Regions from separate parts of the Streptomyces sp. NPDC058008 genome, predicted to be linked through region 2. Evidence: riboswitches for the same ligand, from Rfam matches in the RefSeq annotation. Region 2 holds a riboswitch; the other holds the start of a gene.
What was found. Region 2 has a riboswitch for cyclic di-AMP ahead of ACFVS9_RS26290 (C40 family peptidase). Riboswitches for the same ligand answer to the same signal wherever they lie in the genome.
Positions count from the first base shown of each region.

Region 1: it holds a riboswitch for cyclic di-AMP, as region 2 does, so the genes downstream of both, ACFVS9_RS14935 (transglycosylase SLT domain-containing protein) here and ACFVS9_RS26290 (C40 family peptidase) in region 2, are expected to answer to the same signal.

Region 1 is NZ_JBHVQX010000012.1:192,156-199,878, reverse strand. It holds gene ACFVS9_RS14975 (heavy metal translocating P-type ATPase) at 1-1,281, shown strand, start outside; gene ACFVS9_RS14970 (flavodoxin family protein) at 1,399-1,851, shown strand; gene ACFVS9_RS14965 (molybdopterin-binding protein) at 1,998-2,393, opposite strand; gene ACFVS9_RS14960 (hypothetical protein) at 2,401-2,583, shown strand; gene ACFVS9_RS14955 (TetR/AcrR family transcriptional regulator) at 2,858-3,505, shown strand; gene ACFVS9_RS14950 (cytochrome P450) at 3,908-5,131, shown strand; gene ACFVS9_RS14945 (ferredoxin) at 5,184-5,375, shown strand; gene ACFVS9_RS14940 (hypothetical protein) at 5,990-6,220, opposite strand; cyclic di-AMP (ydaO/yuaA leader) riboswitch at 6,578-6,763, shown strand; gene ACFVS9_RS14935 (transglycosylase SLT domain-containing protein) at 6,768-7,634, shown strand.
Region 2 is NZ_JBHVQX010000029.1:89,889-97,611, reverse strand. It holds gene ACFVS9_RS26320 (adenosylmethionine--8-amino-7-oxononanoate transaminase) at 1-908, opposite strand, end outside; gene bioB (biotin synthase BioB) at 901-2,079, opposite strand; gene ACFVS9_RS26310 (8-amino-7-oxononanoate synthase) at 2,224-3,372, shown strand; gene ACFVS9_RS26305 (ATP-binding protein) at 3,716-4,147, shown strand; gene ACFVS9_RS26300 (LysR family transcriptional regulator) at 4,235-5,149, opposite strand; gene ACFVS9_RS26295 (LysE family translocator) at 5,222-5,860, shown strand; gene ACFVS9_RS26290 (C40 family peptidase) at 5,879-6,349, opposite strand; cyclic di-AMP (ydaO/yuaA leader) riboswitch at 6,353-6,549, opposite strand; gene ACFVS9_RS26285 (hypothetical protein) at 6,891-7,199, opposite strand; gene ACFVS9_RS26280 (ATP-dependent Clp protease proteolytic subunit) at 7,207-7,723, opposite strand, start outside.

The sequences.
Region 1 (7,723 bases), on a different contig from region 2:
GCCACCAGGGTCGGCGCCGACACCCAGCTGGCCCGGACCGCCGCACTCGTGGAGGAGGCCCAGAACGGCAAGGCCGCCGCCCAGCGCCTCGCCGACCGCATCTCCGCCGTGTTCGTACCGGTGGTCATCGTGCTGGCCCTCGCGACGCTCGGCATCTGGCTCGGCTCGGGCGCCGGACCGACCGCCGCCTTCACCGCCGCCGTCGCCGTGCTGATCATCGCCTGCCCCTGCGCGCTCGGCCTGGCCACACCCACCGCCCTCCTGGTCGGCACCGGGCGCGGGGCCCAGCTCGGCATCCTCATCAAGGGACCGGAGGTCCTGGAGAACACCCGCAGGGCCGACACGATCCTCCTGGACAAGACCGGCACCGTCACCACGGGGCGCATGACCCTGCTGAAGGTGCACACCGCCGGCTCCACGGACGAGACCGAAGTGCTGCGCCTCGCGGGTGCACTGGAACACTCCTCCGAACACCCGATCGCCCGGGCCGTCGCGGAGGGCGCCGCGACGAAGGCGGGCCCGCTGCCCGCCCCCGAGGACTTCACCAACGTTCCCGGTCTCGGTGTCCAGGGCGTCGTGGAGGGCCGCGCCGTGCTCGTCGGCCGCGAGAAGCTGCTGGACGCATGGTCCATCGGGCTTCCCGAGGAGCTCAGGGCCGCCAAGGACGCGGCCGAGAAGGAGGGGAGGACCGTCATCACGGTCGCCTGGGACGGCGAGGCCCGCGCGGTCCTGGAGGTCGCCGACGCCGTCAAGGAGACCAGCGCCGAAGCGGTCCGGCGGCTGCGCGCACTCGGACTCACCCCCGTCCTGCTCACCGGGGACAACCGGTTGGTCGCCGAATCCGTCGCGGCCCAGGTCGGCATCGACGAGGTCATCGCCGAGGTCATGCCGCAGGACAAGGCCGAGGTCGTCAGGAAGCTCCAGGCCGAGGGGCGCAGCGTCGCCATGGTCGGCGACGGCGTCAACGACGCCGCCGCACTCGCCCAGGCGGACCTGGGCCTGTCCATGGGGACCGGCACGGACGCCGCCATCGAGGCAGGCGACCTGACGCTCGTCCGTGGCGACCTGCGGGTGGCCGCCGACGCGATCCGGCTCGCCCGCCGGACGCTGGGCACGATCCGGTCGAATCTGTTCTGGGCCTTCGCCTACAACGTCGCGGCCATCCCGCTCGCCGCGGCCGGTCTGCTCAACCCGATGATCGCCGGGGCTGCCATGGCCTTCTCGTCGGTCTTCGTCGTCGGCAACAGCCTCCGCCTGCGCGGATTCCGCCCCATCGGCTGAGACGGCGCGCCCCCGGCCCCGCGTTCCCCGCCCGGACGCGGGGCCGAGGCGCGTGCCCCGACGCCCCCGGGAAGCCGGGTTTGCGTCCGGCGGACGGGAGCGGCAGGGTTCGGAGGTGTGGCCACCCTGCTGATCGTCCATCACACACCGTCCCCCAACTGCCAGGCGCTGTTCGAGGCGGTCGTCTCCGGCGCGACGGCGGAGGACATCGAAGGCGTACGCGTCGTGAGGCGGGCCGCGCTCTCCGCCACGGCGTCCGACGTACTCGCCGCCGACGGCTATCTGCTCGGCACCCCGGCCAACCTCGGGTACATGTCCGGCGCCCTGAAGCACTTCTTCGACCAGGTCTACTACCCGTGCCTGGACACGACGAAGGGCCGGCCGTTCGGCTACTACGTGCACGGCGGCAACGACGTCACCGGAGCCGTACGCGGCATCGAGACGATCACGACGGGCCTCGGATGGCGCCGCGTGGCCGACGCGGTGGGCGTCACCGGCGAACCGGGCAGGGCCGACACCGAGGCGTGCTGGGAACTGGGAGCGACGGTCGCCGCCGGACTGATGGACTGACCGACGCCGCCCCCGACGGGATCCGCCTGTCGCCCGTTGCCTGCCGCCGGTCGTCCGCCCGTCGTACGCCGTGGACCGGACCGGGGCCGGGGAGCCCGCCGTCGTCCGTGCCCCCGGCTGTGACCTCCCCGGTGTCCGGCGGCGCGTCAGGTGCGGTCGATGTGCACGCTGGTCGACTTCACACGGGCCGTGGCCTGCATGCCGACCTCCAGCCCCAGCTCCTCGACGGCCTCCCGGGTCAGCAGCGACACGAGGCGGTGCGGTCCGGCCTGGATCTCGACCTGCGCGGCGACGTCACCGAGCTTCACCGCGGTGACGATGCCGGCGAAGGCGTTGCGCGCCGAGGTGTACGGAGTCTCCTCCTCGCCCGGCCCCGTCTGGGCGACCTCGACGGAGAACGCGGCCAGGTCCCGGCCGTCGATGAGCCGGCGCCCGCTCTCGTCACGCCGGGTGGCGACCCGCCCGGCGTCCGCCCAGCGGCGGGCGGTGTCAGGGCTGACGCCGAGAAGACGTGCCGCCTGCCCGATGGTATAGAGCTGCATGTGCGGCATGATACGTAAAAAGGTCTGGCATGTGCAATGTTTTCAGGCGTATCGCCTTGCTGGTGCGACCTGCCGCGCGATGCTGGCGATGGTGCTCTCCGCGCCCGTGGACGGTGAGGGCGAGCATACCGGCGGCGGCATCGCCGAAGCCGCGTACGACGGGACGACGACACGCGCGGCGACGGGGTGACGCCCCGCCGGATTCGCGCCAACCCCGCGCCGTCGGCCGCGCCCGGCACCCCGCTCGCCAGGCCCGCGCGAGTGCACGCGGCGGCGCCGGCCGGAAGCGGATCCGCCCCGCCCGCATGCCGATCACCGCAGGTGGCAGGGGTTCCACAGGCGGCGGGCGGGTGTGCTGCAAGGGGGGTGCGATCATCTCGGCCATTCTTAAATCAGTTGCTTGACTCAATGGATGGTGAGCGATTGCCTGTATCCCGAGACGCCTTCGAGCGAGGAGCCGGCTGATGGAGCGCACGGTGCGGGCCGAGCAGGTCAGCGAGACCAGGGAGCGGATCCTGCGCGCCGCCGAGCGGCTCTTCGCCGAACGCGGCGTCTACGCGGTGTCCAACCGCCGGGTCAGCGAGGCCGCGCGGCAGGGCAACAACGCCGCGGTCGGCTACCACTTCGGCACGAAGGCCGACCTGGTCCGTGCGATCGCCCGGAAGCACAGCCGGCAGATCGAGGAGGCCAGGGAGCGTCAGCTCGCGGGTATCCAGGACCCCTCGGACATAGCGGAGTGGGTGGCCTGCCTGGTGCGGCCCACCACCGAGCACCTGGCCACGCTGGGCAGCCCCACCTGGTTCGCACGGTTCTGCGCCCAGGCCATGACCGACCCCGCGCTGCAGGACATCATGGCCGAGGAGTCGCTCGCCTGCCCGCCGACGCTGCGGGCCCTCGACGGGCTCAACCTCTGCCTGCCCGACCTGCCGCCCGAGGTCCATATCGAGCGCGCCGCGATGGCGCGCAACCTGGTCCTGCACACCTGTGCCGAGCGTGAACGGGCCCTCGCGGCGAACACCGCCACCTCCCGCACCAGCTGGCACGACACCGCCACCGGCCTGATCGACGCGGTCGTCGGACTGTGGACCGCGCCGGTCACACCCTGCCGCTGACGACCCCTCCGCGCCACGCCCATCCCCCCACAGGTGCATCGACGGCCCCCTCGACCCGGGCCGCCGTAGCCCGGACAGAGGCTCCATGACTCCCTCCCGCCCCCGCCAGGCCTGCGCGTACGCCGTGGAACGGCCCGGCTGCGGACCCTGGACGCGTACGCGGTCCGGTCCGCCGGGTTCCGTTCCGGCGCCCCCGCGCTCCGCGCCGCCGCCGTAGCCACCCGACCTCGGCCGGACAACCCGCCGCAACAGCAGCGGACGGCGTTCGCCTCCGTTTGCCCCGGCGTACCGCGGGCGCCCTCCGCCAGGACCGGCGGCCCCGCTCACCGACCCCTCGAAACCGCCCGCGCCTGTCAACGGCCGGCGGCACGTCAGCAACCCGCACGACGAAGTGAGGAAGCGATGACCAGCACGGTAGGTACGGAAGGTCCGCAGAGCACGTCGGCCCCGGAATTCCCGATGTCCCGGGCGGCGGGCTGCCCCTTCGATCCGCCACCCGCACTGAAGGCCGAGCAGGAACAGGGCCCGCTCAGGAAGGTCCGGCTGTGGGACGGCTCCACCCCCTGGCTGGTGACCCGCTACGCCGATCAGCGCACCCTCCTCGCCGACCCGAGGGTCAGTGCCGACATCACCCGCCCCGGGTACCCCAGCCCCGCCCCGCTGCGGGGCTCGACCTTCAGCTTCATCCTCATGGACGACCCCGAGCACGCGCGGCAGCGGCGGATGGTGACCGCCCCCTTCACGATCAAACGGATCGAGGCGCTGCGGCCGGCCGTCCAGAAGATCGTGGACGGACTGATCGACGAGATGCTGTCCGGGCCTCCGCGGACCGATCTCGTCCAGACGTTCGCGCTGCCCGTCCCGTCGCTCGTCATCTGCGCACTGCTCGGAGTGCCCTACAGCGACCACGACTTCTTCCAGGAGAACAGCAGGGCCCTCATCAGCCGCACCCTGCCCCCCGAGCAACGGAACGCGGCCCACGACAAGCTGATCGGCTATCTGGACGAGCTGATGGGCCACAAGATCGCCCGGCCCGCAGACGACCTGCTGTCAGGACTCGGCACCCGGGTCGAGGCGGGCGAGCTGTCCCGCCGGGAAGCGGCCGAGATGGGCGTGCTCCTGCTGCTCGCCGGACACGAGACCACGGCGAACATGATCGCTCTGGGCACCCTCGCCCTCCTCCAGAACCCCGACCAGCTCGCCCTGCTCCGCGACACCGAGGACCCGAAAACGGTCGCCGGCGCGGTGGAGGAACTGCTGCGCTACCTCAACATCACGCACACCGGCCGCCGCCGTGTGGCACGGGAGGACATCGAGATCGCGGGCGAGGTCATCCGGGCCGGCGAGGGCATCATCGTGCCCAACGACATCGGCAACCGCGACCCCGAGGTCTTCGCCGACCCGGACCGGCTCGACCTCCGGCGTGACGCACGGCGCCACGTCGCCTTCGGCTTCGGCGTGCACCAGTGCCTGGGGCAGCCGCTGGCCCGCATGGAACTACAGGTCGTCTACAGCACGCTCTACCGGCGCATCCCCACCCTCCGGCTGGACGCGCCCCTGGAGGAGCTGTCGTTCAAGCACGACGTGTCCGTCTACGGCGTGCACGCCCTTCCGGTGGCCTGGTGACCCCTCGTCCCCTCATCCGCCCCGCAGTGACACCGACCACGAAGGAGTGCTCATGAAGGTGATCCTCGACCAGGACAAGTGCGTGGCGTCCGGGCAGTGCGTGATCGCCGCCGACGACGTCTTCGACCAGGACGACGACGGCATCGCCGTACTGCTCGACGCCGAGCCGGACCAGGCCCGGGCGGACGACGTCCAGCAGGCCGCTGCCGTCTGTCCGGCACTCGCCATCCGTATCCAGGGCTGACGCACGGGTCGGGCGGGGGCCGCGAGCCGCGCCGGTCCACGCCCGACCGCACCTCCTACGGGACGGGGCGGTGCCGGCCCGTGGTGGCGCGGACCGTCCGGCCCCCGCCTCAGGCGGGTGATCAGGTCCCGAGCCCGGGTACGGCACGGTCTGCGGCATCCGGGCGAAGGGGTCTGCGCAGGAGCCCGGAAGTGCCTCACGGCAGGGGATGCGGTCACGGAGGACCGGCCGCGACCCTCTCGCCGTGGGGCACTTCTCGCATGTCCGGGACGGGTGCTGTGCCGCTGAGGCCCCGGGGCTGGCCGTAGCGGAGCCGCGCCCGCTCGTGGCGGCCCACGCGCCCCGCCCCGCCCCGTGCACGGCGTGATCCGGGCCCTGCCCCTTCCTCGGGGGTCGAGGGCAGGACGGTACGACCGAGGCCGGTGTACGGACACCTCTCGCGCGGCACGGACACCGAGGCGGGCCCCCCTTCCCGGGCTCGCCCCGCCCTCAGCCGTCGCCCCGCCCTGCCCCCAGCCGTCGTCCTGCCCCCGCCGTCGCCCCGCAGCAGGACGGCGCACCTCACGTGCTCAAGGGCCTATGGCCTGGGGCGCCTCCCGGCCCGTCCGGCCGTCTCAGTGCGGCTTCCAGCTGAGCTTGCCGCCGCCCACCCACCGGACCGAGGCCGGGTCGTCGAGGTCATGGACGATGATCCCCACCGTCGCGGCGGCGATCAGCACGTCCGTCATCGCGGTCGCGTTCCCGATGACCTCGCCGTCGATCTCCACGGTGCGGAAGGGCGGGTCCCCGGGCTGCACGGGCAGCACGGTGATCCGTGGGGCCGGGTGGTGCGGGCTCTCAGTCATGGGCGGATCGGTTCCACGTGGGCCCTCCGGGTATGCCTGAGCACCCACCACATGGCCCTTATGCCCGTTTTAGGGCGCTTTTGGAATTTAATCCCGTAATCCATAAAAGGCCATTTCGTGTGACCTGAGCCCCTTCGCGCTGGAGCAAATCGCCCGAATCGGACTCCGTGACCAGGGTCACCTTATGTGGACCGGACGCCCGGATGCGGAGGCCGGTTCCCTTCTGCGCCAAGAGGGGCGAGCGGCGCGGTGTGGGGTGGATTACATGAATTCCCGTGAATTGATCTTGCGAATGAATTGTGATCACCGAAGCAGGCTTGTTCCTTTCCCTATTTCTCGCCTACGGTCACCATCACTCCGGGCGGAACGCCGAATCCTGCCGCCGCCCGGTTACCCGACCACTTCTCGTACGGCAGGAGCGGGGGACCCAGGTAAGTGCCGATCCGGTATCCGGAGCGGCTCGGGGTGAAGTCGCATTCGTATGCGGCCGGGCATCTCCAGCTCGAACCCGACAGCTCACTTCGCAGGCGACGGAGAGGAATTCAGCATGCCCGAAAACGGTAAGCACCGTAGCTTCAGGACCCGTTCGCTGACCCGCGGCATCATCGCCGTGAGCACCGGCGGAGCCGCTCTGGCCCTCCCCGTGATCGGCGCGACGAGCGCCTTCGCGGCCCCGGCCCAGCCGGTCGCCGTCGAAAAGGCGGCGACGTCTACTGCCGTGACCGGCAAGGGAATTGCCGCGCAGAAGTCCGAGTCCGCGACCTATTCCGTGATCTTGGGTGACACCCTCGCCAAGATCGCACGCGAGCATTCCGTCAGCGGTGGCTGGAAGGCTCTGTACGAGGACAACCAGAAGGCTGTCGGCGGAAATCCGGACCTGATTCACCCGGGCCTGAAGCTGACCATCGGCGCCAAGGCCGAGAACAAGTCCGCGGACAAGGCCGGGAAGGCCGAATCCAAGGCCTCCGCCTCGTCCGACCGCGCCGAGGGAAGCGCCGACCGCGCCGACCGTTCGGAGCGGGCCGGAACCTCCATAGCCGAGGACGCCGTCCCCGCTGCCCAGGCCGTTCCGGCCGCCGAGCCGGTCACCTACACGAACGACCTCGACGGCTGGATCAAGGAGTCGCTCGCCGTCATGGCCGAGCACGGCATCCCCGGCACCTACGAGGGCATCCACCGCAACATCATCCGCGAGTCCTCGGGCAACCCCCAGGCCATCAACAACTGGGACTCCAACGCCGCCGCGGGCATCCCGTCCAAGGGCCTGCTCCAGGTGATCGACCCGACCTTCCAGGCCTACCACGTGCCCGGTACGTCCATGGACAGCTACGACCCGGTCGCGAACATCACCGCCGCGTGCAACTACGCCGCGGACAAGTACGGCTCGATCGACAACGTCTTCTCGGCCTACTGAGTCCTCCCCGAGGCCGGACCGCCGACGCACGCGCGTGTGACGGCGGACGGGTGACGGAGTGACAGGACCGGCGGGTGGTGGGGGGGGGG
Region 2 (7,723 bases):
GCCACCCGTGAGGTGCAGAGCGTCGCCGCAAGCGTCAGATAACCGCCGGTCAGTGCCTTGCCGACGCACATGACGTCCGGTGACACACCTGCGTGCCCGGCCGCGAACAGCTGTCCGGTACGGCCGAACCCGGTCGCGATCTCGTCGAAGACCAGCAGCACGTCGTGCGCGTCGCACGCCTCGCGGAGCACCCGCAGATACGCGGGGGAGTGGAAACGCATCCCGCCCGCCCCCTGCACCACGGGCTCCACGATCACCGCCGCCAGTTCATCGGCGTGCGTGGCCACCAGTTCGCGCAGATGGGCCGCGTAGGCGGCGTCCGGCTCGGCGTCGAAGCCGTCCGGTGGGGCGTCCGCGAAGACCTGCCGCAGGAGGGACCCCGACCACAGCTCGTGCATCCCGCCCTCCGGGTCGCACACCGACATCGGCTGCCAGGTGTCCCCGTGGTAACCGCCGCGCCAGGTCATCAGCCGGTGCTTGCCGGGCCGCCCCGCCGAGCGCCAGTACTGCAGGCACATCTTCACCGCGACCTCGACGGAGACCGATCCCGAATCGGCGAGGAAGACGTGCCGCAGGGGCTCCGGGGTGATCTCCACCAGCCGCGTCGCCAGCCGGACGGCGGGCTCGTGCGTGAGCCCGCCGAACATCACATGGCTCATCCGGTCCAGTTGGCCGCGGGCGGCCTCGTTGAGGACCGGATGGTTGTAGCCGTGCACCGCCGACCACCACGACGACATGCCGTCCACCAACTCGTCCCGGCCGTAGGCCGGTTCGGCGAGCCGGAGACGCACCCCGGACGCGGACTCCACGACCAGCGGCTCCTGCCGGCCCGGCATCGGGCCGTAGGGGTGCCAGACGTGGGCCCGGTCCAGGGCGCGGAGTTCCGCGGGGCTGAACCGATCAGGCATTGGGAGCGAGGTCCGTTCCGGCCCCGCGACGGCGGACCGCCACCAGATCCGTACGCGCCGCCGGATCCGTACGCGCCGCAAGCACCTCCGGCGCCTCCGGGACCGCCTCGGCGGTGTCGCCGCACGGAGCGCAGCCGCCCTCGTGCGAGCCGCAGCCGCCGGCCGGTGCGCGGTGCTCGGGAAGCGTCGTCGTGTCGGCCCCCTCCACCTCGAAACCTGCGTCCGCGATCATGTCGAGGTCGGTCTGTCCCGACTGGCCCTCACTGGTCAGGTAGTCGCCCAGGAAGATGGAGTTGACCAGGTTCAGGGCGAGCGGCTGCATCGAACGCAGATGGACCTCGCGACCGCCCGCGAGCCGCACCTCGGCGTCCGGGCAGACGAACCTGACCATCGCGAGGATGCGCAGGCAGCGCTGCGGCGTGAGGTGCCAGTCCTTCGCGAGCGGGGTCCCCTCCATCGGGATCAGGAAGTTCACCGGCACCGAGTCCGGATCCAGCGCGCGCAGGGAGAAGACGACGTCCACCAGGTCGGCGTCCGTCTCGCCCATGCCCGCGATCAGCCCGGAGCACGCCGAAAGCCCCGCGGCCTGCGCCCGCTGGACGGTGTCCACCCGGTCGGCGTACGTGTGCGTGGTCGTGATGTCCCCGTACGTCCCCTCCGAGGTGTTGAGGTTGTGGTTGTACGCGTCGGCGCCCGCGGACCTCAGCCGATCGGCCTGCCCCTCCGAGAGCAGACCGAGGCAGGCACACACCTCGACGCCCTCGTGCTGCTCCTTGATCGCCTCGATCGTCTGCGACACCCGGTCGACGTCACGGTCGGTCGGCCCCCGGCCGCTCGCCACCAGGCACACCCGCTTGGCGCCACCGGCCACCCCCGCCGCGGCGGCCTTCTTCGCCTCGTCCGGCTTCAGCCAGGTGTACTTGAGGATCTCGGCCTTGGAGCCGAGCCGCTGCGAGCAGTACGAGCAGTCCTCGGGGCAGAGCCCGGACTTCAGGTTCACCAGGTAGTTGAGTTTGACGCGCCGGCCGAACCACTGGCGGCGTACCTTTCCGGCCGCGGCCACCACATCGAGCAGTTCGTCGTCGGAGGTCGCCAGTACGGCGAGTGCTTCGTCCCGGGTCGGCAGTTCGCGCCGCAGCCCCTTGTCCACCAGCGTGTTCAGCAGGTCCATGGCGTCGATCCTGACGTACGGCACCGCCTTCGGCCAAGGAGGAACCGGACAGTAGAGCCGGCCGATGCTGTGGGTATTGCCACACCCTGGCCTGTTGCGCACCCGGTTAGGGTCTGTGAGCTGCCTACAAAAAGGGACCCGCACATGTCCTACGCCCCGTTCGACTGGATCGACGACGAGGCCCGCCACCGGGCCGGCGCCGGACTCGTCCGGACGCTGCGCCCCCGTACCGCCGACACCGAACCGCTGGACCTCGCGAGCAACGACTACCTCGGGCTCACCCGCAACCCCGAGGTGACCGCGGCCGCGGCCGCGGCGGCACGCACCTGGGGCGCGGGTTCCACGGGATCCCGGCTCGTCACCGGGTCCACCGCACTGCACGCCGAACTCGAGAACGAACTGGCGGCGTTCTGCGGATTCGAGGCCGCCCTCGTGTTCTCCTCCGGCTACGCGGCCAACCTGGCCGCGCTCACGGCACTCACCGGACGCGACTCGCTGATCGTGTCCGACGCGGGCAACCACGCCTCGATCGTCGACGGCTGCCGGCTCTCCCGCGCCACCACCGCCGTCGTGCCGCACGCGGACCCCGAGGCCGTACGGAAGGCGTTCCGGACGCACGGCGGCCGGGCGCTGGCCGTCACCGACTCGGTCTTCTCGGTGGACGGCGATGCCGCCCCGCTGGCACGGCTCGCCGAGGTCTGCCGCGAGGCCGGCGCCGCCCTGCTCGTGGACGACGCACACGGACTGGGCGTCCTGGGCGAGGGCGGGCGTGGCGCGCCGGCCGCCGCCGGACTCGCCGGCGGCGAGGGCGTCGTCGCCACACTCACCCTCTCCAAGTCACTCGGCAGCCAGGGGGGAGCGGTGCTCGGCCCCGCCCGGGTCATCGGCCACCTGGTCAACACGGCCCGGACGTTCATCTTCGACACCGGTCTCGCGCCGGCGGCCGTCGGCGCCGCACTGGGCGCGCTGCGCCTGCTGCGCCGCGAGCCCGGACGCGCGGCGAGAGCCGGTGCGGTCGCCACCGAGCTGTACGACCGGCTGACGGCCGCCGGACTCACCGCGGTACGCCCCGACGCGGCCGTCGTGTCCGTCCGCGCGCCCTCGGCCGAGTCGGCGGTGCGCTGGGCCGCCGACTGCCGTGCCGCCGGACTCGCCGTGGGATGCTTCCGCCCGCCGTCGGTGCCGGACGGCATCTCACGGCTGCGGCTCACCGCCCGGGCCGACCTGACGCGGGAGCAGATCGCGACCGCCGTCGGCACGGTCCTCGCGACGGCGCCCCTGCCCGTGAGCTGACGGGGTGGGTAGGTGGCGGCCGGCGCGGTCCGGCCGCCAAGGCCGTACAGGCCGTCGCCCGGCAGCGGGCGGGGCCGCGTCGCCCGGGAGGGCCAGGGCCGCGTCGCCCGGGACACCCCGCACGGTCCGTCCGGATCCGGCGTACCTCCGGCCGTGGTCGGCCGACTCCGGGGGCATGTGCGTCCCTTACCGCGGTATACGACAGAGTTCACCGTTTTGAGCGACAGATATCTACCTATCCAGTGGGATCACCGTCACCGGGGCCCGTATCGGTGACAGTCTGGCGCGAAGCACAATCCGGGCCGCCCGCAGGCCGGCCCGGGCGGGAAGGGACGGCGTCGCCATGGCAGACCATCAGGAAGCAACCGTCACTCTGCCGAGCGATCCGCTCTCGGTCTCCGCGGCCCGGAGACACGTGGCCCGGGTACTCGCCGAATGGGGCCTCGCCGAGGACGCCGACTCCGCAGAAACCATTCGGCTGATCGTTTCGGAGCTGGCCACCAACGCCGTGCAGCACACCTTCGGGCAGTCGCCCACCTTCACCGTGGACCTGCGGCTCGACCGGGACGCGGAGTTCTATCTCGGCGTGACGGACAGTCACCCCCGCTGGCCCCAGAAGCTCCCCGCGGCGGTGCGGCAGGACAACGGCCGCGGCATGGTCATCGTCCGCGCCCTCGCGAAGGAGTACGGCGGCCGGCTCGGCGTCAGCCCCACCCCTGACGGAGGCAAGACCGTGTCGGTCACTCTTCCCTGGCCGGTGCCCGTGCGGGTGTGAGGGCGGCGTACGAGCCCTCCCCCCGGGCAGTGCGGGCGGGAAGGCGGCGCACGAGCCCTCTCCGGTGCGGGCGGGACGGCGGGTATCTCACACGGCCGAGGCCCGGCCGAAGCCGCTGCGCAGCAACGCCATCAGCGTCGTTGCCGCAGCGGTGTTCCGGTCCCCCCGGTGCACCACGGAGATCGTCCGCCGGAAGGCCGCGGGCTCCAGGCGCCGTACCGCGAGCGGCGTCGGCGACATCGCGGCCACCATCTCCGGCACCACCGCCACGCCGAGACCCGCACTGACCAGGGCGCACACCAGGGCGTAGCCGGGAGACTCGCACACCACGGCGGGGGTGGCCCCCGCCTCCGCGAGTGCGCGCTCGACCCCGCGTCGCGGCGGATGGGCGGGCGCGCTGCTGATCAGGGGCCGGCCCGCCAGTTCGGCCACGGGCAGCGGCCCGCTGCCCTCGGAGAGCATCTGCCCGGGCGCGGTGACCAGCACCAGCTCCTCCGTGAGCAGCGGCTCGGCCGCCAGTCCTGCGGGCAGCGGCTCGACGGCCGCGGGCTCGTACGCGTGGCTCAGTGCCAGGTCCACGTCGCCCGCGGCCACCGCCGCGACCCCGGCGGGCGGCTCGTAGTCCGTCACGACCAGCTCCACATCGGGGTGCGCGCGCCGGAACGAGGTGAGCACCGGCGGCAGCAGGTGGATCCCCGCCGTCACGAACGTACCGACCCGGAGCCGTCCGCCGGACAGCCCGGCCAGCCGGGCCAGCTCGTGCCGTGCCCGGTCCATCTCGTCGAGCACGCGCCTGGCCCGGCCCGCCAGCAGTTCACCGGCTGCCGTCAGGCGGGCTCCCCGGTGGTGACGGACCAGGAGTGCCGTTCCCGCTTCCCGCTCCAGCTTGGCCAGCTGCTGCGAGAGGGCGGGCGCGGTGTAGCCCAGCCGGGCGGCGGCCCGTGTGATCGAGCCGGCCTCGGCCACCGCCACCAGCGCCGCGAGCCGCGTCGGGTCGTACATTAAGCGTTCCTTTTGGCAGACCCAGAAGATTGCAAGTACACGCTAAAGGGCCCGAGCGTCCAAGGTGGACCCATGGACGCACAACTGCTCGCTTTCGTCGCCGTGGCGGCCGGAATGGTGGCGCTGCCCGGCGCCGACTTCACCGTGGTCGTACGCAACGCCCTCGCATCCCGGGCCTCGGGGCTGGCCACCGCGGTAGGGGTCGCCGGGGGGCTCCTGGTGCACACCGCGCTGGCCGTCGCCGGACTCGCCGCCGTGCTCGTGACGATGCCCGTCCTCTTCCGCACCGTCCAGCTGCTCGGCGGTGCGTACGTGCTCTACCTCGGCCTCAGCGGGCTGTACGCGCTGCGACGCCGGAGCGCGGGGGGAGCGGACGCCGGGGAGGGCGCCCCGTCCCGGGCCCCCTCCCCGGTGGGATCGCTGCGTCAGGGTTTCCTGACCAACGCCCTCAACCCGAAGGCACCCGTCCTCTTCCTCAGCCTGCTGCCCCAGTTCGTCCCCGACGGGCAGCCGCCCCTGCCCAGGACCCTGCTGCTGGCCTCGGTCGTCGTGCTGCTCGCGCTCGTCTGGTTCCCGGCCGTGGCGCTGCTGGTGGACCGGCTGGGCCGGTGGCTGCGCCGGCCGCGTACCGCCCGTGCGATCGAGGGCGGCAGCGGCACGGCGCTCACCGCGCTGGGGCTCGTGCTGGTGACGGGGCCCCTGTTGCGCTGAGCCGGGCGGAGAAGGAGGTCAGCGGACCCTCCCGTACCAGACGTTCCCGGACCAGATCTTCTCCAGCCGGACCACGGCACCGGTCTTCGGTGAGTGCCAGATCTTCCCGCTGCCCGCGTAGATGCCGACGTGGTACACGCTGCGGCCCGCGTGGAAGAAGACCAGGTCGCCGCGTTTCCGCTGCGACCTGGAGATATGGCGGGTCTTGTTGTACTGCTGCTGGGCCGTCCGGGGGAGTTTCTTGCCGGCCTTCCTGAAGGAGTAGAGCGTGAGCCCGGAACAGTCGAACCGGTGCGGGCCCGTGGCGCCCCACCTGTAGGGCGCGCCCTTCTTCGAGGCGGCGATCTTCAGTGCTTGCGTCGAGTGGGCGGCGGCTTCGGCGTCGTTCACGAGACCCGGAGCCAGCATGGTGGTGCCTACGGCGAAGGTCAGAACCGAGGCCGTACCGACCCGGGCGAACAGAGACGGGACATGAACCTGCGCAGTCATGCGCAACCCTTCGTCAGCCGCCTGTGAAGGATGACCTGTCGGGTTCGGGCTGGCGAAGTTGCCCGGCCGCGTGATGCGGCTTCACCCCGAGGGCCGTCCGGACGTCCGGGCGGCCCGTTGTGCTCGGGTCCTCCACTCCTGCCGATCCACTCCTGTCGACCAGGCATCCGGACGGCGGCAGGACTCGGCGTCCGCCCGGACCGCCCCGCCGCGGTGGCGGGGGCTTGTCGTCCCAGGGATCTTTACTCACGCGCTGCCGGATTTCCTCGCGGAAGGTGCGATATGTGAGAGTCGTCACGACTGATCCGATCGAGTGGACGCGGTCCGCGCGCGGCCCTGGCGCGCGGACCCGACCAGCCGTGTACCAGCGGCGGAACGATGTATTCCGTTCAGCGTCCGCGCCGGTTGCGCAAGTTGGGCTGTCCCCCGGGCGGGGGACCTCCTACGCTGATCGAGCGAGGGAAACTCATCGGCCCGCCGGGCGTGTCGTGAAGACACCCCGAAAAGGCCAAGGGGGCGGCCGAGTCGGGGGCCGGGACGTTCAACTCGATGGCGGCGGAGGCACGGCGACCCGCCCGGCCCGACGCTCCCCGTCCAGCAGGCGCAACGCTCTGGCCAGGGTGTCCGCGTGGATCTGCGATTCACCCCGCTCGTGCATGGACACGAGCGCTTCCCGGAGGCCGACAGCCCGGGAGGCGAGGGCCTGGGCGGCCCGCAGCGCACCGTACGTGTCGCCGCCCCGGGCGGGATTGATGCGGCCGAGCTGGTCGAGCACCTCCAGGTAGCAGTCGATGAACTCGGCCTCGGCGCGGGTCAGTGCGGGAAGCGGCGGGAACTGGGGTGGGCGCATCGGGTGTTCACCTCGCGGAATGCGGCGGCTGGGACGGCGTGCGGTTCTCCACGACGTGGTCCACCAGTCCGAACGCCACGGCGGCCCGGGCGTCGAGGATGGTGTCCCGTTCGATGTCGGCGCTGATCTCCCGCGTCGAACGTCCCGTGTGGCGGGCCAGCATGGCCGTGAGCAGCTCGCGCTCGCGCGTCAACTCACGTGCCTGGATGTCGAGATCGGAGGGCTGGCCCCGCACCGGCTCGTCCAGGGCGGGCTGCTGGATGACTACCCGTGCGCCCGGCAGGGCATGTCGGCGCCCGGGAGCCCCGGCCGCGAGCAGGACGGCGGCGCTCGAGCCGGCCTGCCCCAGGCAGAAGGTCTCCACCTGGCAGGCCAGGAAGCGCATGGTGTCGTAGACGGCCGTCATGGCGTTGAAGGATCCGCCGGGAGAGTTGATGTAGAGGGACAGCGGCCGGTCGGGATCCGCGTGTTCCAGGTACATGAACTGCGCGATCAGGTCGCTCGCCGCGGTGTCGTCGACGGGT